3 regions of the Pseudomonas sp. NY15354 genome follow, and region 1 is predicted to be linked to each of the others. Evidence: predicted binding sites of a transcription regulator. Region 1 holds the regulator's gene; each other region holds the start of a gene.
What was found. Region 1 encodes sigma-54, which starts transcription at its own class of promoters, with help from an activator protein. Its sites were predicted from a motif close to ANTGGCATNNANNTTGCTNT; they were not measured.
Positions count from the first base shown of each region.

Region 2: glnA (type I glutamate--ammonia ligase) is a predicted target of sigma-54. The motif match lies at 5,171-5,190, and genes of this name have one in related genera.
Region 3: flgB (flagellar basal body rod protein FlgB) is a predicted target of sigma-54. The motif match lies at 1,659-1,678, and genes of this name have one in related genera.

Region 1 covers NZ_JBLUPV010000003.1:301,905-309,613, reverse strand. The annotation lists gene ptsN (PTS IIA-like nitrogen regulatory protein PtsN) at 1-82, opposite strand, end outside; gene hpf (ribosome hibernation-promoting factor, HPF/YfiA family) at 95-403, opposite strand; gene ACNFCH_RS05090 (RNA polymerase factor sigma-54) at 481-1,974, opposite strand; gene lptB (LPS export ABC transporter ATP-binding protein) at 2,133-2,858, opposite strand; gene lptA (lipopolysaccharide transport periplasmic protein LptA) at 2,859-3,383, opposite strand; gene lptC (LPS export ABC transporter periplasmic protein LptC) at 3,370-3,942, opposite strand; gene ACNFCH_RS05070 (KdsC family phosphatase) at 3,951-4,475, opposite strand; gene ACNFCH_RS05065 (KpsF/GutQ family sugar-phosphate isomerase) at 4,490-5,467, opposite strand; gene ACNFCH_RS05060 (ATP-binding cassette domain-containing protein) at 5,702-6,511, shown strand; gene mlaE (lipid asymmetry maintenance ABC transporter permease subunit MlaE) at 6,511-7,308, shown strand; gene mlaD (outer membrane lipid asymmetry maintenance protein MlaD) at 7,308-7,709, shown strand, end outside.
Region 2 covers NZ_JBLUPV010000002.1:249,306-257,014, forward strand. The annotation lists gene ACNFCH_RS03040 (PhoPQ-activated protein PqaA family protein) at 1-1,198, opposite strand, end outside; gene typA (translational GTPase TypA) at 1,393-3,213, opposite strand; gene thiI (tRNA uracil 4-sulfurtransferase ThiI) at 3,342-4,796, opposite strand; gene glnA (type I glutamate--ammonia ligase) at 5,288-6,694, shown strand; gene ACNFCH_RS03060 (chorismate mutase) at 6,844-7,392, shown strand; gene glnL (nitrogen regulation protein NR(II)) at 7,643-7,709, shown strand, end outside.
Region 3 covers NZ_JBLUPV010000006.1:42,273-49,981, reverse strand. The annotation lists gene flgE (flagellar hook protein FlgE) at 1-7, opposite strand, end outside; gene flgD (flagellar hook assembly protein FlgD) at 39-743, opposite strand; gene flgC (flagellar basal body rod protein FlgC) at 759-1,202, opposite strand; gene flgB (flagellar basal body rod protein FlgB) at 1,205-1,612, opposite strand; gene cheR (protein-glutamate O-methyltransferase CheR) at 1,825-2,652, opposite strand; gene ACNFCH_RS08325 (chemotaxis protein CheV) at 2,703-3,632, opposite strand; gene flgA (flagellar basal body P-ring formation chaperone FlgA) at 3,696-4,448, shown strand; gene flgM (flagellar biosynthesis anti-sigma factor FlgM) at 4,635-4,943, shown strand; gene ACNFCH_RS08310 (flagella synthesis protein FlgN) at 4,990-5,457, shown strand; gene ACNFCH_RS08305 (flagellar brake protein) at 5,538-6,281, shown strand; gene ACNFCH_RS08300 (hypothetical protein) at 6,458-7,015, shown strand; gene ACNFCH_RS08295 (MFS transporter) at 7,074-7,709, opposite strand, start outside.

The DNA of each region.
Region 1 (7,709 bases):
CCTGGAGCACGCGCTTTTTACTGCCGCCCGGCACGTTCACGAGGGAACGGCCGGGGGTCAGGATGGTTTCAAGTCGGATCATGGATGAGAGGGGTCAGCGGGCGGCTGCACCTTGCAGCAGGCTTTGCTGTTTTTCCTTATGTTTTTTCAATTGGCGGTCGAGCTTGTCAGCCAGGGCGTCGATCGCTGCATACATGTCTTGGTGTTCGGCATTGGCGACCACTTCACCGCCGGGAATCTGGAGTGTGGCCTCCACCTTCTGCTGCAGTTTTTCGACCTTCATGATCACCGTCACGTTGGTGATCTTGTCGAAATGCCCCTCCACGCGGGCGAGCTTTTCAAGGACATACTCGCGCAGTGGTTGGGTGACTTCTACATGCTGTCCACTGATGTTGACTTGCATACAGCTTCTCCTTTGTTGCCCGTGCATAAAGGGCAGGTATTGCACCTGCCACTGAAACGCTATGGCTCTGCCAGGGGCTACATCAGTCGCTTGCGCTCACTCGACGGTGCGATGCCGAGGGACTCGCGGTACTTGGCGACGGTGCGACGGGCTACCTGGATGCCTTGTGCCTCCAGTAAACCAGCGATCTTGCTGTCACTCAATGGCTTTTTCTGATTTTCCGCCGCAACCAGTTTCTTGATGATCGCGCGGATCGCCGTAGACGAGCATTCACCGCCTTCGGAGGTGCTCACATGGCTCGAGAAAAAGTATTTCAGTTCGTAGATGCCACGTGGGGTGTGCATGTATTTCTGCGTGGTGACCCGGGAAATGGTCGACTCGTGCATGCCCACGGCTTCGGCGATGTCGTGTAGCACCAGGGGCTTCATCGCCTCGTCACCATGGTCCAGGAAGCCTCGCTGGTGCTCGACGATCTGGGTGGCGACCTTCATCAGCGTCTCGTTGCGGCTTTGCAGGCTCTTGATGAACCAGCGAGCCTCTTGCAACTGGTTGCGCATGAAGGTGTTGTCGGCACTGGTGTCGGCGCGGCGGACGAAACCGGCGTACTGTGGGTTGACCCGCAGGCGTGGTATCGCTTCCTGGTTCAGCTCGACCAGCCAGCGGTCGCTGTCCTTGCGCACGATGACATCTGGTACCACGTATTCAGGCTCGCTGGATTCGATCTGCGAGCCGGGGCGGGGGTTGAGGCTCTGCACCAGTTCGATGACCTGGCGAAGTTCGTCCTCCTTGATCTTCATGCGGCGCATCAGCTGGCTGTAGTCGCGGCTGCCGAGCAGGTCGATGAAGTCGGTGACCAGGCGCTGGGCCTCGGCCATCCATGGGGTGTTCGCGGGTAGCTGGCGCAACTGCAGCAGCAGGCATTCACCCAGGCTGCGGGCGCCGATGCCGGCGGGTTCGAACTGCTGAATGCGGTGCAGTACCGCTTCGACTTCGTCGAGTTCGATATCCAGTTCGGGGTCGAAGCCTGCGCAGATTTCCTCGAGGCTGTCCTCCAGGTAACCCTGTTCGTTGATGCTGTCGATCAAGGTCACGGCGATCAGCCGGTCGGTATCGGACATCGGCGCCAGGTTGAGTTGCCACAGAAGATGGCTCTGCAAGCTCTCGCCGATGGAGGTGCGAGTGGTGAAGTCCCACTCGTCATCATCGCTGGCGGGCAGGTTGCTGGCGCTGGTCTGGTAGATGTCTTCCCAGGCCGTGTCCACGGGCAGCTCGTTGGGGATGCGCTCGTTCCATTCGCCTTCTTCCAGGTTCTCGGCACTGCTGGTGCTCTCCTGGAAGCTGCTCTCTTGGGTTTCGGCAACGGGCTTGCTCTCGGCGTTGTCGGCCATCGGGTCGCTGTTGTCGAAGTCGTCGCCGTCTTCCTGACGTTCGAGCATCGGATTGGACTCCAGCGCTTCCTGGATTTCCTGTTGCAGGTCCAGGGTGGAGAGCTGGAGCAGACGGATGGCCTGTTGCAACTGCGGGGTCATCGTCAGTTGCTGGCCCATTTTTAGGACGAGCGATGGTTTCATGGCTGGGGCTTAATACCTTGTTCGCCGGCGCGCATGCGCCATCCACTACACGTAGGGCGCCGAGGCGCCAATTTTAAGCAAGTTATATGCCTGAAATTGTAGCGTTTGCCTAGAGCACTGTATCACTTCCTTCAGTGCCCCAGGCAGACTCCGGGCCGTTAGAGTCGGAACTCGTGGCCCAGGTAAACCTCCTTGACCAGATCGTTGGCCAGGATGGTCTCGGCGTCGCCCTCGGCGATCAGCTGACCATCATTGACGATGTAGGCGGTTTCACAGATATCAAGGGTTTCGCGGACGTTGTGGTCGGTGATCAGTACACCGATGCCCTTGGCCTTGAGGTGGTGAATGATCTGCTTGATGTCGCCCACGGAGATTGGGTCGACACCGGCAAAGGGTTCGTCCAGCAGGATGAACTTCGGTGCGGTGGCCAGGGCGCGGGCGATCTCGACCCGGCGGCGTTCACCACCGGAAAGGCTCATGCCGAGGTTGTCGCGGATGTGGCTGATGTGGAACTCCTGCAGCAGGCTTTCCAGCTCCTTTCTCCGGCCGTCACGATCGAGTTCCTTGCGGGTCTCGAGGATCGCCATGATGTTGTCGGCCACCGACAGCTTGCGGAAGATCGAGGCTTCCTGGGGCAGGTAACCGATGCCGGCGCGGGCGCGACCGTGCATGGGCTGGTGGCTGACGTCCAGGTTGTCGATCAGCACGCGCCCCTGGTCGGCGCGGACCAGGCCTACGATCATGTAGAAGCAGGTGGTCTTGCCGGCGCCGTTGGGGCCGAGCAGGCCGACGATCTGACCGCTGTCGATCGACAGGCTGACGTCGCGGACAACCTGGCGGCTCTTGTAGCTCTTGGCCAAGTGCTGGGCTTTGAGGGTTGCCATTTACTCGGCCTTCTTCTTCGGCTGGATCACCATGTCGATACGCTGACGTGGCGAAGTCACATTGCCACCACGACCGGCGGTAGCCACCTGGGTCTTGGTGTTGTAGACGATCTTCTCGCCTTCGGTGGTGTTGCCTTCGTTTTCGACCTTGGCGCGATCGGTGAGGATCACCATGTCTTTCTGCGCCTGGTACTGGATGGTCACGCCCCAGCCCTTCATCTTGTCGGGCTTGGCGGCGCTCTGCTGCTGCTCGAAATAGGCCAGGTTGCCCACCGAGGTGACCACATCGATGTCGCCGGAGGCGGCACGGGTAATGGTGACGGTGTTGCCTTTGATCATCATCGAGCCCTGGGTGATGATCACGTCGCCGGTATAGGTGGCGACGCCTTGCTTGTCGTCCAGGTGAGCGTTGTCAGCCTGGATGCGGATAGGCTGGTCACGATCGTTCGGCAGGGCCAAGGCGCTCGCGCTTCCCAGTGCCGCGCTCAGGCTGAGCAAAAAGGGGAGGGTGTTAACGAGCCTCATACTGTCCTCTTACGTTGGACAGCAGGTCCATCCTGCCGTCTTTCAAATACGCTTTCATTCCTTTGCCCGTAGTCGTCCCACCGGCGCCGTCGATTCTAACGGCTTGCTCGGTCTGCGCATATTGCTTCTGCGGGAAGACGGTCATGCGGGTGGTGGTGATGATCGTTTCGCGCTGTTTTTCATCGGTGCGGGCGACCCGGACCTTGTCGATCAGCTCGACCTCGCTGCCGTCCGGGTTGACCTCGGCGCGCACGCTCTGCACGTGCCAGGGATACTGGGTGCCCCGGTACATGTGCAGGTCCGGCGTGGTCACCAAGGTGATCTCGCTGGCCTTGAGGTGCTCGACCTTGTCGGCGGTCATTTCGTATTGCACCTTGCCATCAGGCAGGTACTGCACGCTGTGGGCGTTGATCGCATAGTAGTCGATGGCGTTTTCATCGACCTGGGCCGCCGGCTTTTCGAGGAAGCTCTCGGGGCTGATGTTCCAATAGCCGACGGCCACCAGCAGTGCGGCGATCGCACCGAGCAGCACGATATTTCTGGCTTTCTTGCTGAACATGTCTGGCCTTAGAGGTAGTTGGCGTTGGCAGCGTCCAGGGTTCCCTGGGCCTGCATGATCAGTTCACAGAACTCGCGTGCGGCGCCTTCACCGCCGCGGGCCTGGGTCACGCCGTGGGCGTGCTGTCGAACGAACGGGGCGGCGCTGGCCACCGCCATGCCAAGACCTACACGGCGGATCACCGGCAGGTCTGGCAGGTCGTCGCCCAGGTAGGCGACCTGTTCATAGCTTAGGCCCAGTTCGGCGAGCAGGCCGTCGAGCACCACCAGTTTGTCCTCGCGGCCCTGGAACAGGTGCGGGATGCCGAGGTTCTTCGCGCGGCGCTCGACCACCGGGGTCTTGCGCCCGCTGATGATCGCCGTGGTCACGCCCGACGCCATGAGCATCTTGATGCCGTGGCCGTCCAGGGTGTTGAAGGTCTTGAATTCGCTGCCGTCCTCGAGGAAATACAGGCGACCGTCGGTCAGCACGCCGTCGACATCGAACACGGCCAGCTTGATGGCCTTGCCGCGTTGCAGAAGATCCGGGTTCATTGCATTGCACTCCATCACATCACTCCTGCGCGCAGCAGGTCGTGCATGTTCAAGGCCCCGGTGGGGCGATCGTTCTGGTCGACCACCACCAGCGCGTTGATCTTGTTGTCTTCCATGATGCGCAAGGCCTCGGCGGCGAGCATCTCGGCGCGGGCGGTCTTGCCGTGGACAGTCATCACCTGGTCGATGATGGTCTTGTGTACATCGATGTTGCGCTCCAGGGCGCGGCGCAGGTCGCCGTCGGTGAACACACCGGCCAGTCGCCCGTCGGCCTCCAGGACCACGGTCATGCCTACCAGGCTCTTGCGCGACATCTCTACCAAGGCGTCCTTGAGCAAGGTGCCGCGCTGCACGATCGGCAGGGCTTCGCCGGTGTGCATGACGTTTTCCACCTTCAGCAGCAGGCGACGACCCAGCGCACCGCCCGGGTGGGAGAAGGCGAAGTCCTCGGCCGTGAAGCCGCGTGCCTCGAGCAGGGCGATGGCCAGGGCGTCACCCAGCACCAGCGCAGCGGTGGTGGAGGAGGTGGGCGCAAGGTTGAGCGGGCAGGCCTCCTGGGCGACGCTGGCGTCGAGGTTGACCTCGGCGGCCTGGGCCAGGGGCGAGTCCGGATTGCCGGTAAGGCTGATCATCTGGATGCCCAGACGCTTGATCAGCGGCAGCAGGGTGACGATTTCGGCGGTGCTGCCGGAGTTGGACAGGGCCAGGATGACATCGTCGCGGGTGATCATGCCCATGTCGCCGTGGCTGGCCTCGGCCGGGTGCACGAAAAACGCTGGGGTGCCGGTGCTGGCAAGGGTCGCGGCGATCTTGTTGCCGATATGGCCCGACTTGCCCATGCCGAGCACGACGACTCGGCCTTTGCTGTTCAGAATCAGCTCACAAGCCTTGACGAAATTGCCGTCGATACGGGGCAGAAGGCCCTCTACGGCTTCGAGTTCCAGGCGCAGGGTGCGCTGGGCGGATTGGATCAGCTCGCTGGATTGGCTCATGTCGGAAAGCAATGTCTGGTAAAAAAGGTGCCGATTATAACGGCAATGTGCAAAAGCCTCATCTTTCGTTTGTCTGGGTTGCTGTCGCAGGGCTGAACAGCCCCTGCAATGGCCTTGGGGGCGGCGTTGCTGCGGTGCTATAGTTCGCCGCTATTCAGCCCGGCAGGGATGCGTGTGCCTTCATGAAGAGGGTAGGCGTCCATTGCAGACGAGGCTGCATCGCAAGGAGTCTAGATGAGTGTGGATAGCGCCTACGCGGTCGAGTTGAAGGGGGTTACCTTCAAGCGCGGTTCGCGCAGCATTTTCAGCAATGTCGACATACGCATCCCACGGGGCAAGGTCACCGGCATCATGGGGCCTTCCGGGTGCGGCAAGACAACCCTGTTGCGCCTGATGGGCGCGCAGTTGCGCCCCTCCAGCGGCGAGGTATGGGTCGCCGGGCAGAACCTGCCGAGCCTGTCGCGCAGCGATCTGTTCGATGCGCGCAAGCAGATGGGTGTTCTGTTCCAGAGCGGTGCCCTGTTCACCGATCTCGACGTGTTCGAGAACGTCGCCTTCCCGTTGCGGGTGCATACCCAACTGTCGGACGAGATGATCCGTGACATCGTCCTGATGAAACTGCAGGCCGTGGGCCTGCGGGGTGCCATCGACCTGATGCCGGACGAGCTGTCCGGTGGCATGAAGCGCCGGGTGGCGCTGGCCCGGGCGATCGCGCTGGATCCACAGATCCTCATGTACGACGAGCCTTTCGTCGGCCAGGACCCCATCGCCATGGGGGTGCTCGTGCGCCTGATCCGGCTGCTCAACGACGCCCTGGGGATTACCAGCATCGTCGTCTCCCATGACCTGGCCGAGACCGCGAGCATCGCCGACTATATCTACGTGGTCGGTGATGGCCAGGTGTTGGGGCAGGGTACGCCCGACGAACTGATGGGGTCGGACAATCCGCGTATCCGTCAGTTCATGAAGGGTGATCCGGATGGCCCGGTGCCATTTCACTTTCCCGCGCCTGACTATCGCGCCGATCTGCTGGGGGCGCGGTGATGCGCAGAAAATCCATACTCGAACGCATTCGTCTGTTCGGCCGGTCGGCCATCGACGTCCTGGCTGTGCTCGGCCGCTCCTGCCTGTTCCTCGGGCACGCCATGGGTGGACGTGGCGGGATCGGTGGCGGCTTCCAGTTGCTGGTCAAGCAGCTCTATTCGGTGGGCGTGCTGTCGCTGGCGATCATCGTGGTTTCTGGCGTGTTCATCGGCATGGTGCTGTCGCTGCAGGGCTACAGCATTCTCACCAAGTACGGCTCGGAGCAGGCCGTGGGCCAGATGATCGCCCTGACCTTGCTGCGTGAGCTGGGGCCGGTCGTGACCGCCTTGCTGTTCGCCGGGCGCGCGGGCTCGGCCCTGACCGCCGAAATCGGCAACATGAAGTCGACCGAGCAGCTGTCCAGCCTGGAGATGATCGGCGTCGACCCACTCAAGTACATCGTCGCCCCACGTCTGTGGGCCGGCTTCATCTCGCTGCCGTTGCTGGCGCTGATTTTCAGCGTGGTCGGTATCTGGGGTGGGTCCTGGGTGGCGGTGGACTGGCTGGGCGTCTACGAGGGCTCTTTCTGGGCCAACATGCAAAACAGTGTTTCCTTCACCGACGACGTGCTCAACGGGTTGATCAAAAGCGTTGTGTTCGCCTTCGTCGTGACCTGGATCGCCGTGTTCCAGGGGTATGACTGCGAGCCCACCTCGGAAGGGATCAGCCGTGCCACTACCAAGACCGTGGTCTACGCCTCGTTGGCAGTCCTGGGTCTGGACTTTATTCTGACCGCCTTGATGTTTGGAGATTTCTGATGCAAAACCGCACCCTGGAAATCGGTGTCGGCCTGTTCCTGCTGGCCGGGATTCTGGCGTTGCTGCTGCTGGCCCTGCGCGTCAGCGGCTTGTCCGCAAGCCCCAGCAGCGACACCTATAAAGTTTATGCGTACTTCGACAATATCGCTGGTTTGACGGTCAGAGCTAAAGTGACCATGGCCGGTGTGACCATCGGCAAGGTCACGGCCATCGATCTGGATCGCGACTCCTATACCGGTCGGGTGACCTTGCAGCTGGACAAGAGCGTCGACAACCTGCCGACCGACTCCACTGCCTCGATCCTGACCGCCGGGTTGCTCGGCGAGAAGTACATCGGCATCAGCGTGGGCGGTGAAGAGGACATGCTCAAGGATGGCTCTACCATCCATGACACCCAGTCG
Region 2 (7,709 bases), on a different contig from region 1:
AGGCGTAACGGAAATCGCGGTCATCCTGGTTAGCCGCCGTCCATAGCTTCACAGCGACGGGCATTTCCGATAAGCGTACCTCCACACACCCCCGCTGACCCGCCGAGGAGATCTTCACGGTCGGCAGTACCTGGTCGCTTTGTACACGCGCTAGCAACGGAACCAAGGTACTGACCACATGGGCGCGCACGCCTCCATGGTTCGAGTTTGGCAGAACCCGGACACTCGCCTGCCCAGGCATACGCTGCAGAGAGTCCGTCACTGGGTCCGGGGCGAAGAAGTCATCTCCGCTCGCCGATATTAGGTACTTGGGTATCGCCAGGCGCTGCCCAGGCTCATCCAGGTACTGCATCGGGTCCATCATCGCCATCAGCCTGTCGAATCCAGCGCTGCCCAGTTGCTGCAACACCCCGGCCTCCTGGTACGGCACAAGTGCCAATGGCCAGCTACCCCCATAGCGTTTGCGCAGGCCGACAAGCATTTCAGAGGTGTCGGCGACATCGATCACCGCCGGCACGATGGCGATGATGCGATCATCGGCCATCGCCGTGAGCCACGCACTCCATCCTCGCTTCGACGCACCGGAAATGACGAATCGCTCGATCCCCATCTCCTGCTGGACCACATCCATCGCCCGACTGGCCACAGCCGCCATGGGCACATGCAACGGCAATTGCGGGGCGGCCTCTTCACCCTTGAGCCAGGTCGCCCAGGTGTGGGCAACGGCATAGTCCTCTCTCAAGGGCTTCTCGACATCGCTGAAGGTGATTTCCTGGTTGGGCGCGTCGCTGATCATGGCAACCACAGTGCGCGTCTGTAGGGCAATATCGCGCAGCGCTTCTGGAGAATAATCCGGCGATTGGGGTTCTCCGTACCGCACGCCGTTGTTCACGACCAACAAGGCATTGTTCGGCAAGGCGCCATCCGGAATGTACAACTCCAAGTCGTGCTCCCATTGCCGTGGCGCCACGACAGGTGCGGGCGCCCAGTCCTGGGAGGTCATTCGATATCGCTGGAACACATAGCCCGGCTTGGACTCACGTACCTGTAGGGTGTAGTCCAAAGGTTGCTGTCGCACATTCTGTAGATGACAGCCAACGACCTCCTGTGGACGCACCGATGCGCAGTCCTGCGAGACATTGGTATCGGTGCAAGCCACCAAGCTCGGTGCGACCAACAACGCTAAGCGAAACTTCATGCCTACAGCTCCTTTGGGATCATGCTCCAAACCTAGAAGCCACCGCCCAAGGCCACAAGGCGTGCGGGCTGCAGAACGGAAATACCTACGTTAAATTCCGTCCTCCCCTACACCCCCTCACCAAACACCTCCACAAACAAAAACGCCCCCGGCCTTTCGACCGGGGGCGTTTTCGTTCAGCTCAGGCTAGTGCATCAAGCCTTGGCTTTCTTGGCAGCGCGGGTACGCTCGCCTTCGTCGAGGATCTTCTTGCGCAGACGGATCGACTTCGGCGTCACTTCGCACAGCTCGTCGTCCTGGATGAATTCCAGGGCCTGCTCGAGGGTGTGGCGAACCGGCGGAACCAGAGCGATGACCTCGTCCTTGCCCGAAGCACGCATGTTGTCGAGCTTCTTGCCTTTGGTCGGGTTCACGCCCAGATCGTTGTCACGGCTGTTCAGGCCGATGATCTGACCGTTGTAGATGTCCTGGCCGTGCTCGATGAACAGCTTGCCGCGAGCCTGCAGGGTTTCCAGCGAGTAGGTCAGGGCCTTGCCGGTCTCGATCGAAACCAGAACACCGTTCAGACGGCCGGACATGGTGCCTGGCTTCATGGTGTCGTAACGATCGAAGATCGAGGTCAGGATGCCCGCGCCGTTGGTCAGGGTCAGGAACTGGTTACGGAAACCGATCAGGCCACGGGCCGGAACGTTGTACTCCAGACGCACACGGCCCTTACCATCCGGCGCCATGTTGGTCAGGTCGCCCTTACGCAGACCCATCTCTTCCATGACCTTGCCCTGGGATTCTTCAGGGATGTCGATGGTGACGTTCTCGAACGGCTCCTGCTTGACGCCGTTGACTTCGCGGATGATCACTTCAGGACGGCCTACGGCCATTTCGAAGCCTTCACGACGCATGGTTTCGATCAGAACCGACAGGTGCAGCTCACCACGACCGGAAACCTTGAACTTGTCGGCCGAGTCGCCTTCTTCAACGCGCAGGGCAACGTTGTACAGCAGCTCTTTGTCCAGACGCTCTTTGATGTTACGGCTGGTGACGAACTTGCCTTCCTTGCCGCAGAACGGCGAGTCGTTGACCTGGAAGGTCATCGAAACGGTCGGCTCGTCGACGGTCAGCGGCTTCATCGCTTCGACGTTGTTCATATCGCACAGGGTGTCGGAGATGAACAGCTCGTCGAAGCCACTGATGCAGACGATATCGCCAGCGGTGGCTTCTTCGACGTCAACGCGGTGCAGGCCGTGGTGACCCATCAGCTTGAGGATACGGCCGTTGCGCTTCTTGCCTTCGGTGTCGATGGCGACGACCGGGGTGTTCGGCTTGACGCGGCCACGGGCGATACGACCAACGCCGATAACACCCAGGAAGCTGTTGTAGTCCAGTGCGGAGATCTGCATCTGGAACGGGCCGTCGACGTCAACGGTCGGTGCCGGCACGTGGTCGACGATGGCCTGGTACAGCGGGGTCATGTCTTCGGCCATGTCGGTGTGGTCCAGACCGGCGATGCCGTTCAGGGCCGAGGCGTAGACCACCTGGAAGTCCAGCTGGTCGTCGGTGGCGCCCAGGTTGTCGAACAGGTCGAAGATCTGGTCCAGAACCCAGTCAGGACGCGCGCCCGGACGGTCGACCTTGTTGATCACGACGATCGGCTTCAGACCGGCTTCGAAAGCCTTCTTGGTCACGAAGCGGGTTTGCGGCATCGGGCCGTCTTGGGCGTCGACCAGCAGCAGCACGGAGTCGACCATCGACATCACGCGCTCAACCTCGCCACCGAAGTCGGCGTGGCCGGGGGTGTCGACGATGTTGATGCGGTAGTCGTTCCAACGGATGGCGGTGTTTTTCGCCAGGATGGTAATGCCGCGCTCTTTTTCCTGGTCGTTGGAGTCCATCACGCGCTCGTCGTTGAGCTCGTTACGCTCCAGGGTGCCGGACTGGCGCAGGAGTTTGTCGACCAGGGTGGTTTTACCATGGTCAACGTGGGCGATGATGGCGATGTTACGCAGATTTTCGATCACAACTGTATCTCGATCAGAGGATTCGGTTGCCGCCCAGTGTAGGCGGCGAATATGTACGGTTTGCGGCTCAGCGGGCCCGAGGGTCGGGAGGGCGATGGCGGATGCTGCCGCCATACAGCCCTGGCGTCTTATGTCGGACGATAAACACGCACATTGGCATGTCCCTCACTGAGCAGGTGGTGTGCGTGCAAACGGCTCATCACACCCTTGTCGCAATACAGCAGGTACTGGCGGCTGGCATCCAGATGCTTGAACTTGCTGTTGATCGCGTAGAACGGCATGGCCTGGACTTCGACGCCATCGATCACCAGGGGTTCGTCTTCCTGGGCATCGGGGTGACGAATGTCGAGGACGATCTGGCCGGGCAGGGCTTGGGCCACTTCCTCGATTTCGATGTCCTTGCCCAGCTCGTCGATGACGTGGTCGATCGAGATGAACTTGGCGCGCTCCAGGGCACGCTCAAGCACCGCCATGTCGAACTGCTTCTCTTCGTGCTCCATGCGGTGGCGCTTGGCATGGGTGGTCGGGTTCACCGAGATCACGCCGCAGTATTCAGGCATGTGCTTGGCGAACTCGGCGGTGCCGATCTGATAGGCGGTGTCGATGATGTCCTGCTTGTGGCTGGCCAGCAGCGGGCGCAGCACGAGCTTGTCGGTGGCCGAATCGATGATCGACAGGTTCGGCAGGGTCTGGCTGGACACCTGGGAGATCGCCTCGCCGGTGACCAGCGCCTCGATCTCCAGGCGGTCGGCCATGCGCGCAGCGGCGCGCAGCATCATGCGCTTGAGGGTCACGCCCATGTAGCTGTTGTCGACCTTGTTCAGGATCTCGCCGACCACTTCCTCGAACGGCACGCTGATGAACAGCACGCGCTGGCTGCTGCCGAACTTCTTCCACAGGTAGTGGGCAACTTCCATCACGCCCAGCTCGTGGGCACGGCCGCCGAGGTTGAAGAAGCAGAAGTGGGTCATCAGGCCACGGCGCATCATCTGGTAGGCCGCCACGGTGGAGTCGAAGCCACCGGACATCAGCACCAGGGTCTGCTCCAGGGCACCCAGCGGGTAACCGCCGATGCCTTGGTGCTGGTTATGGATGACATACAGGCGCTGGTCGCGGATCTCGATGCGCACCAGGACTTCCGGGGTCTTGAGGTCGATACCGGTGGCGCCGCACTGCTGGCGCAGCTGGCTGCCGACGTAACGGTCGACGTCCATCGAGGTGAAGTCATGGTGGCCGCCGCGCTTGCAACGTACGGCGAAGCGCTTGCCGGCCAGCAGGTGGCCGAAGTGGTGCTTGCACTTGGCGACGATGTCGTCGAAGTCGCCCAGCGGATACTCCTCGACCTGCAGGAAATGGGTGATACCCGGCGTGCAGGTCAGGCGCTCGATCATCTCGCGCTGGATCTTCTCGTCCTCGACGCGGGTGACCACCTCGAGATTGTCCCAGACGCCATCGACCGCGAGCTCAGGATCCAGATCCTTGAGCACGACGCGGATGTTCTTGCCGAGCTGGCGAATGAAACGCTTGCGCACCGGCCGGCTCTTGATGGTGATCTCTGGGAAGACTTTGACGATAAGTTTCATTGGTTTAACAGCGCGCACAGGGCCTGCCGAAAATGAGGGGCGCGAATTATAGCGGAAATTGCTCAAGCTTTGAGCAACTTTTGATCAGAAGCTTTGAGATAAATGCCGAAGGCGCGTTTTGCGCTGCCTGCACCGGCCCTTTCGCGGGTAAACCCGCTTCCACAGGGGTCAGCACATATTTTCAGCGTTGCGCGATCCCTGCAGGAGGGGCTCATCCACGAAAAGCGCCTCAAGGAAATCACGACACTCATGCCTCGCACTAATTTGGTGCGCACACCTAAAATCATGCCTCTCAAGAGTGCATTTTTCGCCTTGCCTCATCCCTGAATTGCACGTAACCGCCCCCTTTTGTCCCGCCCTCGCCATTTTCGGGCACTGGCATGCAATTTGCTCTCTTGTGAGGCAGGCAAGCTTGGCCGACTATCCGCGCCCAGCGACACCCTTTTTCCAGGGCAGCGGCCCACCGCGCCCTAGACCATCCGGAGGACACTATGTCGAAGTCGGTTCAACTCATCAAAGATCATGACGTCAAGTGGATTGATCTGCGTTTCACGGACACCAAAGGCGTTCAGCACCACGTGACCATGCCGTCGCGTGATGCGCTGGAAGACGACTTCTTCGAAGTCGGCAAGATGTTCGACGGTTCCTCCATCGCTGGCTGGAAAGGTATCGAAGCCTCCGACATGATCCTGATGCCGGTCGACGACACCGCGGTCCTGGACCCGTTCACCGAAGAGCCGACCCTGATCATCACCTGCGACATCGTCGACCCATCGAGCATGCAGGGCTACGATCGCGACCCACGTGCGATCGCCAAGCGCGCCGAAGAGTACCTCAAGAGCACCGGCATCGGTGACACCGTATTCGCTGGCCCTGAGCCAGAGTTCTTCATCTTCGACGAAGTGAAGTTCAAGTCGGACATCTCCGGCTCGATGTTCAAGATCTTCTCCGAGCAAGGCTCGTGGATGACCGACGCTGACGTGGAAGGCGGCAACAAAGGCCACCGTCCAGGCGTGAAAGGCGGCTACTTCCCGGTTCCGCCGTTCGACCACGACCACGAAATCCGTACCGCCATGTGCAACGCACTGGAGGAAATGGGTCAGACCGTCGAAGTTCACCACCACGAAGTGGCGACTGCCGGCCAGAACGAAATCGGCGTCAAGTTCAACACCCTGGTGAAGAAGGCTGACGAAGTACAGGCCCTGAAATACGTCGTGCACAACGTTGCCGACGCCTACGGCCGTACCGCCACCTTCATGCCGAAGCCACTGTACGGCGACAACGGCTCGGGCATGCACGTGCACATGTCGATCTGGAAAGACGGCAAGAACACCTTCTCCGGCGAAGGCTATGCCGGCCTGTCCGACACCGCCCTGTACTTCATCGGCGGTATCATCAAGCACGGTAAGGCCCTGAACGGCTTCACCAACCCGTCGACCAACTCCTACAAGCGTCTGGTCCCGGGCTTCGAAGCCCCGGTCATGCTGGCCTACTCGGCTCGCAACCGTTCCGCCTCGATCCGTATTCCTTACGTCGGTAGCCCGAAAGCCCGCCGTATCGAAGCACGCTTCCCGGATCCATCGGCCAACCCGTACCTGGCCTTCGCAGCCCTGCTGATGGCGGGCCTGGACGGTATCCAGAACAAGATCCACCCAGGCGATGCTGCCGACAAGAACCTGTACGACCTGCCGCCTGAAGAGGCCAAGGACATCCCACAGGTTTGCGGTAGCCTGAAGGAAGCCCTGGAAGAGCTGGACAAAGGCCGTGCGTTCCTGACCAAGGGCGGCGTGTTCTCCGACGACTTCATCGATGCCTTCATCGAGCTGAAGAGCGAAGAAGAGATCAAAGTCCGTACCTTCGTTCACCCGCTGGAATACGAGCTGTACTACAGCTGCTGATCTGATCGGCGCCTAGCGCCGGACTCATCAATAGAAACGGCCTCGTCATGAGGCCGTTTCTGTTTTTACGCACAGTGATTTCAGGCGCGCCCTACCTGTCTGCTCGTTTCGCATTGGCCACACTCGAGTCTCATTTCATGGAGACGATCATGCGCCTGAACCCCCTGACACTTGTCACCGCCCTGGGCCTATGCCTGGCTGGGTGCGCAACCCCCAACACGGCGGTATCCCCGCTCACCCGCCTGCTCGATGGCATCGAACAGCGGCTCGACATCGCCGAAGCCGTGGCCCTGCACAAGTGGGATACACACCAGTCGGTACAGGCACCCCAGCGCGAGCGCGAGGTGCTGACACGTGTTCGCCAGAGCGCGGCCGACTATGGGCTTGACGCCGCACGCGCCGAAGCATTCTTCGCCGACCAGATCGAGGCCAACAAGCTGCTGCAATACCACTTCTTGAATGACTGGCACCGGCAACGCCAAGCGCCTGATACGCCACGTCGCGACCTGGCCACACAGATAAGGCCACAATTGGATCAACTGCAAAACCTGCTGCTGCTCGACCTCGCCCAGTTCGATCGCAAGCGCTCCCCGCAGTGCTCCCAGCAGTTGGCCGACGCCCTCGCCCAGCGCGCCCCCGATGCCAAGCGCCACCTGGCCTTGGTTCGCGCCACCACCCAGCTGTGCGCGGGGCTGTAAGGACCTATGCTCTATATTGGTGCATCGCGCGGAGCGACGCCTGACCTTACACACCAATAAAGGTCACAAGCACCGCTGAATCAGGGTTTTCTATTCGGAATCTGCTCGATTCCAGACCTTTTTCGGGAAAATCCGCTTCTTTTCGGAGCCTTGGTTTGTTTCTTGCATTTTTCCAGCATCAAGCGTTTCAGGCGTGCCCAGCAATAGCCCCTGAGACGCCCCATGTGCCAAAAGAGGTCAACGACGCCTTATGACCATCAGCGACGCACAGCACCGTCTGCTTCTGGACAACCTGACCACCGCCACGTTGCTGCTCA
Region 3 (7,709 bases), on a different contig from region 1:
AAGACATGAATTCGCTCCTTGTGCCGCTCTAGCCGGCCTTAGATACCAATGGTTTGCACGCTGGACAGAGAAACTTTCCCGAGCCCTGCAAGGTTGAGCATCATCTCGCCATTGGGGTTGATGCTGACGCTGGTGACCTTGGCCGGCAGCAGGGTGTACATCTGCGTCGACTTGCCATCGACCATGGTGGTCGCCGAGAAGCTGTAGGTGCCCGGGTCGACCTTTTCACCCTTGTCGTTGGTGCCATCCCAGATGAAGTCGGCGTAACCGGCTTTCTGCTGGCCCAACTCGATGGTCTTGATGGTGTTGCCGTCTTTATCCTTGATGGTGATCTTCGCCTCGCTGATACCCTGCGGGACGATGAACTGGCCATTGAAGCTCTGGGTGGTATCAACCACCGCCTTGTCGTTCTGCACGATCACCGAGCGCCCCACCAGCGACGAGGCCTGCAGGGCCTGGGACGAGCCCATGGCACCGGCAATCGAATTGACCGTGCTGTTGAGGGTGGTGATGCCTTCCAGGCTGCTGAACTGCGCCAACTGAGCGACGAACTCGCTGTTGTCCTGCGGGTCGAGCGGGTTCTGGTGCTGCATCTGGGTGACCAGCAACTGCAGGAACGCATCCTTGCCCAGGGCGTTCTTGTCGGTGTTCTCGGTCGTAGGCTTCTTGGTGGTGCCGGTACTGACACCCGACGCCGATAGGACGTCGTTGAGGTTCACACCGCTGGTGCTGTTGACTGCCATGATCCTGACTCCTTATCACTGACCGAGGGTCAGCACCTTCTGCATCATGGTCTTGGCGGTGTTCATCAGCTCGGCGTTGGTCTGGAACGCACGGCTGGCGGAGATCATGTCGGCCATCTCCTCCACCACATTGACATTGGGGTAGTAGACGTAACCGTCCTTGTTCGCCGCCGGATGGTTAGGCTCGTAGCGCGCCTCAAGGTTGCTCTGATCCTCGACGATACCCATCACCTGCACACCCTGCCCCGCCTCGCCCTGGTCCTGGAACAGCGACTGTCCGGCGCCGTTCTGGGCCTGCTGGAACGTGGTGGCGAATACCGGATGGCGCGCGCGATAGGTCTGGTCGATGCTCGAGGAAACGGTCTCGGCGTTGGCGATGTTGGAGGCGACGGTATTGAGGCGAGTGTTCTGCGCGCTCATGCCGCTACCGGCAATATTGAAGACACTGGCAAGGGACATGGTCACTCTCCACGCAGGGCCGAAACCAGCCCTTTGAATTTGCTGTTGAGCAGGGTGAAGCTGGCCTGGAAGCCGATGGCGTTCTCTGCGTAGTTGGACTGCTCGATCTGGGCGTCCACGGTGTTCTGGTCGATCGACGGCTGCATCGGCGTACGGTACTTGAGGGTATCGTCGCCCATGGCCAGGCCTTCGGCCTCGATGTGGCGGTTATTGGTGCGATCCAGGGCAATGCGCCCCTTCTGCTGCTTGTCGGCTTCAGCGGCAAGCACCGCCGAGAAATCCATGTCACGCGCCTTGTAGTTGGGCGTGTCGGCGTTGGCGATGTTGTTGGCCAGCACCTCGGCGCGCTGGGCGCGGAAGCTCAATGCCTGCTCATGGATGCCGAGCGCCTTGTCGAAGCTGATGCTCATGTCTGGGAAACCTTCGAAGGTTGACCGGAAGAATCGTGAGCAAGCTTGAGCAAGGTTTGTGCCAAGCGAGAAAGCCCCAGTAAAACCGGGCATTAAGGCATTGCTTGTCGGCGGCAATGCCAGAAAAGCGGCAATGGTTTACCGCTTGGCGTCAGCAAAGCGGCAATGGGTAGCGGCAAAAAAAGGGGCCGCGAAGCGACCCCTGTCTGGGTTTATTTAGCCTGGTAGATGATCCCCGGACTGCACTGGACCATCTGGTAGTGATCCGGCAACCCGTTGAGCGCCTCGGACGCGCCAAGGAACAGATACCCGCCCGGCTTGAGCGTGCTGTGGATGCGCATGAGGATGTCCTTCTTGACCTGGGCCGAGAAGTAGATCAGCACGTTGCGGCAGAACACGATGTCGAACTTGCCCAGTGCGGCATAGCTGTCGAGCAGGTTGAAGGAGCGGAACTCGACCCGGCTGCGGATCGGCGCCTTCACTGCCCAGCGGCCCGGCCCTTTGGTATCGAAATAGCGCTGCAGGCGCTCCTGGGACAAGCCACGACCAATGGCCAGGCTGTCGTATTCACCGGTCTTGCAGTTGGTCAGCATCGACCCGGACAGGTCGGTGGCAACGATTTGCGCCCCCATCTTCAACTGCCCCAGGTTGCTGCGCTCGAACTCGTCGATGGCCATGGAGATCGAGTACGGCTCCTGCCCCGAGGAGCACGCAGCCGACCAGATACGCAGGCGTTGGCCCGGGTTGTTCTTGATGAACTCCGGAATCACCTTGTTCTTGAGCACTTCGAACGGATAGGTGTCGCGGAACCACAGGGTTTCGTTGGTCGTCATCGCGTCAACCACCTGCTCGCGCAACCCGCTGCGCGGCTGGCTCTGGATACGCTGCACCAACTCACCGAGCGACTTGATGCCCTGCTGCTCCATCAGCTTGTTGAGACGGCTGGAGACCAGGTATTGCTTATTCTCGCCCAGCAGGATGCCACAGGCTTTCTCCAGGAAGACCCGGAACTGTTCAAAATCCAAATTACCCGTAGACAATGCTGCCGCCTCTTTCAAATCCCTGGTGCCAGGAGTTGCCCCTGGCCGTTTCAATGCGTCGCCTTGATCCGGTCGACCACCCGCTGGGCCAGGTCGTCCGGCTTGAACTTGGCCAGGAAGTCGTCGGCGCCGACTTTCTTGACCATGGCCTGGTTGAAGACCCCGGACAACGAAGTATGCAGGAGGATGTGCAGGTTTTGCATGCGTGGATCGCTGCGTATCTCCGCGGTCAGGGTATAGCCATCCATCTCCGGCATCTCGATGTCGGAGATCATCATCAGGAATTCCTCTTCCGGACGCTTGCCCTCATCCACCAGCTTGTTCAGGTAGTCCAGCGCCTGACGGCCATCGTTGAGCGCCACCACCTCCACACCCACCGACTGCAGGCAACGGCTGACCTGTTTGCGCGCCACCGACGAATCATCGACGGTCAACACGCGCAGCATCATTGCCTTGTCCTGAACCTCGGCATCGACCACGCCCTGTGACACTTCCTCGGAAGATGGCGACACTTCGGCGAGGACTTTCTCCACGTCGATGACCTCCACCATCCGACCATCCACACGCGTGACGGCGGTCAGGTAGTGGTCACGACCGGTTCCCTTGGGTGGCGGATGGATCTCTTCCCAGTTCATGTTGACGATGCGCTCGACCGAATGCACCAAAAAGCCCTGGGTCTTGGTGTTGTACTCGGTGATGATCACGAAGCTGTTACGTGTTTCTTCCCGCAGCCCCGGCAAGCCGGTGGCCATCGACAAGTCCAGGATAGGGATGGTCGCACCGCGAATGTTGGCCACTCCACGCACCACCGGGTGGGACTTGGGCAACAAAGTCAGCTCCGGGCACTGCAGGACTTCCCGAACCTTGAACACGTTGATGCCATAGAGCTGCTCGCCATTGAGGCGGAACAGCAACAGCTCCAGGCGATTCTGCCCCACCAGTTGCGTGCGCTGGTTGACCGAATCCATGACTCCAGCCATGCCAGACTCCTCTAGTTTTCGCCCATGTACCGAGTCGGCACGGGCTTTGCTTTTTTGAGCGCCATGTACACGAAAACGACATTTTCCCGACGCCTGAAGCGCCTGATGACCGGCTTGATGATGGCGCTATGCCTGCTGGCACCCGGCATACGCGTGCTGGCCGATGCGGTTACCTTGCCTGAACAACTTATCGGCGTCACCCAGGGGTTTCTTGAATTCACCGTGGAGGATTATCTGGCCACCAGCCAGACCACCGGTCGCTACGAGATCCAGGTCAACCCGCTCGACCCGCGCCTGCGCATGCCTCTGTGCAGCCAGCAGCTGGACGCCTCGCTGGAAAGCCCGGCGCAGCCATTGGGAAGGGTCACGGTACGGGTACGCTGCGCCGGCAGTGCGCCTTGGACCGTGTTCGTCCCGGCCCAGGTAAAGCTGTTTCGCGAAGTGGTGGTCATGACCCGCCCGCTCAGGCGCGAGAGCGTGATCGGCGAAGGCGACGTGAGTCTGCGCGAACGGGACGTGGGCACGCTCAACCAGGGCTTTCTCACCGACCTGGAACAGGCCGTGGGCATGAAGCTGCTGCGTCCGACCGTGCTCGACCAGGTCCTGACGCCCCAGCATCTGGAACAGGCCGAGGTGGTGCGCAAGGGCGATCACGTGGTGATCACGGCCCGCAGCGGCAGCCTGAGCGTGCGCATGCCGGGCGAGGCTTTGAGCAAAGGTGGGCTGTCCGAGCAGATTCGCGTGCGTAACCTGAATTCCAAGCGGGTGGTCAAGGCACGGGTGACCGGGCCTGGGCAGGTCGAAGTGGCCATGTAAGGTATGCGAGGACTTCGGCCAGGCGGGACAGGATAAAAACTAGCGACAGGGAACGGGTTTTCCTAAACTGTGTCAGAAAACGGGTCATGCGCGCTTGCCGACAGGCGGCGATACATTCGTGCCTAAAGTTTTTTTCGGGTTGGCCGAAAACAGGGCAAGCGTCCAAATTCCCAGAGGTTTCTGATCATGGTCATCGACTTCAGTCGTTTGAATAATTCTCCGTCCGTCACGGGCGGCGTTCGCAGCAACACCGCGACCGGTAACGCCCCGAAAGCCGGCGAAACCAGCGAAGCGCCACAACCTGCCAGCGGAGAAGCGGTACACCTCAGCCAAGAGGCCCAGCAGTTGCAGAAGATCAGCGACAAGCTGCGCGACCAGCCAGAAGTCAACAGCGCCCGTGTGGCCCAGTTGAAACAGGCGATCGCCGATGGCAGCTATCAGGTCGATGCCGGCCGGGTCGCCAGCAAACTGCTTGATTTCGAAGCCCAGCGCTAACCCTCCGGGGCGCTGACTTCAAGGACGCAAAAACCAAGAGCCAGCCATGCACGACACCACTTTGCTGCAACTGATCGAAGACGACATCGCGCCAACGCAGGAACTGCTCGAACTGCTTCAGAAAGAAGCTGTCGCCCTGCACGGCCGGGACATGCTGGTGCTGGAGAACATCCTGGCACGCAAGCAGTCCCTGATCGTCCTGCTCGAGCAGCAAGGCATGCGGCGCAACCAACTGCTTGTCGGCCTCGGTTTTTCCGCCGACCGTGCCGGCGTGCAAGCGCTGGCGGCGCAATCCTCCCTGGACGAGATCATGCTGCAACAGCTCGATGCCCTCACCCAATTGATGGATGCCTGCCAGAAGGTCAACGAGACCAACGGCCGGATCATCCAGTTGCAGCAACACGCCACGGCCAACCAGATCAGAATCCTCATGGGTGGCGACTCTCCGTCGCTCTATGACAGCCGCGGCGCCACCTCGCCCATGGCCAAGGCCCGCGCCATCAGCCAAGTGTGATTATTTCTATCAAGGCACGGAACATACTGGCAAAATGCCGTTACTTGCGTGTGTCGTTTTTGCCTGGAGATTGATTACCCGTGTTCAATGCATCCGATGCTCCCCAGCCGCCCAAGGTGCTCACCACGCCCTTGGAGATCGCAGCCAACCTGCGCCAATTGCTGGATAGCCACGATCCGCTGATCATCACCTTCCCTGAGCGCAGCCAGCGTTTCCAAAGCTACGTCGTGCATGTGGACCGTGACGCCAACACCGTGGCGCTGGACGAGATGATTCCGCGCGATGGCGAAAAGTTCATCGAGAACGGCGAACCCTTCCGCATCGAAGGCTTCCATGACGGCGTGCGCATCGCCTGGGAATGCAACACCGCGACCACCATCACCGAAATCGATGGCCATCGCTGCTACCGTGCTCCCCTGCCGACCGAGATGACCTATCACCAGCGCCGCAATGCCTTCCGCGCCGCGCTCAAGCTGTCGCAGCTGGTCGATATCGTCCTTGACGGTGAACGGCTCAAGGGCAAGGGCGCCCTGCGTGGCAAGTTGCTGGACATCTCCGCCACCGGCTGCAAGCTGCGCTTTGAGGGCAACATCGAAGAGCGTCTGCAATTGGGTGAGGTGTACGAGCGCTTTGCCGCCAGCAATCCGCTGGGCATGTCCCAAGCCATGGTGGAGCTACGTCACCTGCACTTCGAGGAGCGCCTGAACACTACGTTCGCGGGTGTGCGCTTCCACAACCTCAATGGCCAGATGCAGCGCAAGATCGAGAGTTTCGTCTACCAGTTGCAACGCGAGGCGCGTCGGTTCGACAAGGACGACTACTGATCGTCTCTTCAAACACGAAACGCCACCCACCGGGTGGCGTTTTCATTTTTCCGACAATAGCAATGCCTGGGTACAGAGCAGAAGCGTTTCCAGCTCCCGATAAAACACCACAAGGAACCTAATACGACCGGTAGACGCCCACACTGGGGGGGCGGCGACAAGAATCCGGAGGCTCCATGATTCAATCCAATTTCACTGCCGAACTGCATTGCCAATATGGTCGAATCGGCGTGGCTCATACGCGTCTCGAAGACCATCCAGTCACCAGTGCAGACCTTGACGGCTGGTTATGTACCGAGCAAAACAAGTATTTCAAGCCGATCAGGTTCGTCTTCAATTTCAAGCGGCAAACCCGCAACCGCGCCTACTACCGAATCACCTGCGCGAACTCCTGGCAATACCAAGGCGCAGAGCTTCGGCAGAACAGCAGCGGCTGGCTCGGACTGTATGGAACCCATGTGGTGGGGCGCGTACTCCATGCGCTCAACCCGATCAATCTGCTGCCCTCTACGACCTGGAAAATCGATACGCCTGGTCCATGGGAGGGCGCCCCTCAAGACGCCGAGTACATTGAGTTCCATCTGCGCAACAGCGATGGGTACAGAGTGGCACTCTCCTCTCTCCAACCCAAACGTGAACTCGTGCTGCACGGAGGCCGTTTCCTCAATGCAAGTACGAGAGAGGGGGATGTACTGGTGTGCTGGCTGAAGAAGATCGAACTGCTTGAACTTTGAAACGCCCATGCTCGCGGTCGCTGACGCCGCGAGCAGGATCGTCCGCGACCGTGGTGCATCACGTTGCCTTGTCTGTCTGCGACGCAGATTCCGCGCCCTGCTCCACCTCCGCAGCCTCCTCTTCGGTGTCCTCGGCCGCCACTGGCGCCTGCATCACCTCCTGCACGGTCTGTTCATCGACCCGCGGATCCAGCGCTGCCGACAATGGCGAGCCTGCCGCCGGCATGGCCACGTGCCCCAGCGGCGCGTCCTGCACCTGGTGCAAGCCGGTGACCGCCTTCGGCCGGATCCGCCACACCAGCACCAAGGCGAAGAACAGGAAGAAGGCATAGAGCATCTGTGGCCCCAGGACCTTCATCAGCACACCCGCCGCCAGCGGACCGATACAGGCCCCCACGCCGTAGGTCACCAGCAACATGGCCGTCAGCGAGACACGTCGCTCGCTTTCGACATGGTCGTTGGAGAAGGCCACGGCCAAGGGGTACAGGCAGAACTGCAGCAACGAAATCACAAAGCCAATGGCAAACAGCAGCTCCAGCGGCACACTGGGCAGCAACGCCAGCGGCAAGGCAGCCAGCGCCAGCCCGATCGAGACGCTGCGGATCAGCACTGCACGGTCGTAGCGGTCCGACAGCCAGCCCAGCGGCCATTGCACCACCAACCCTGCGAAGATGCAGCTACCCATGAACAGACC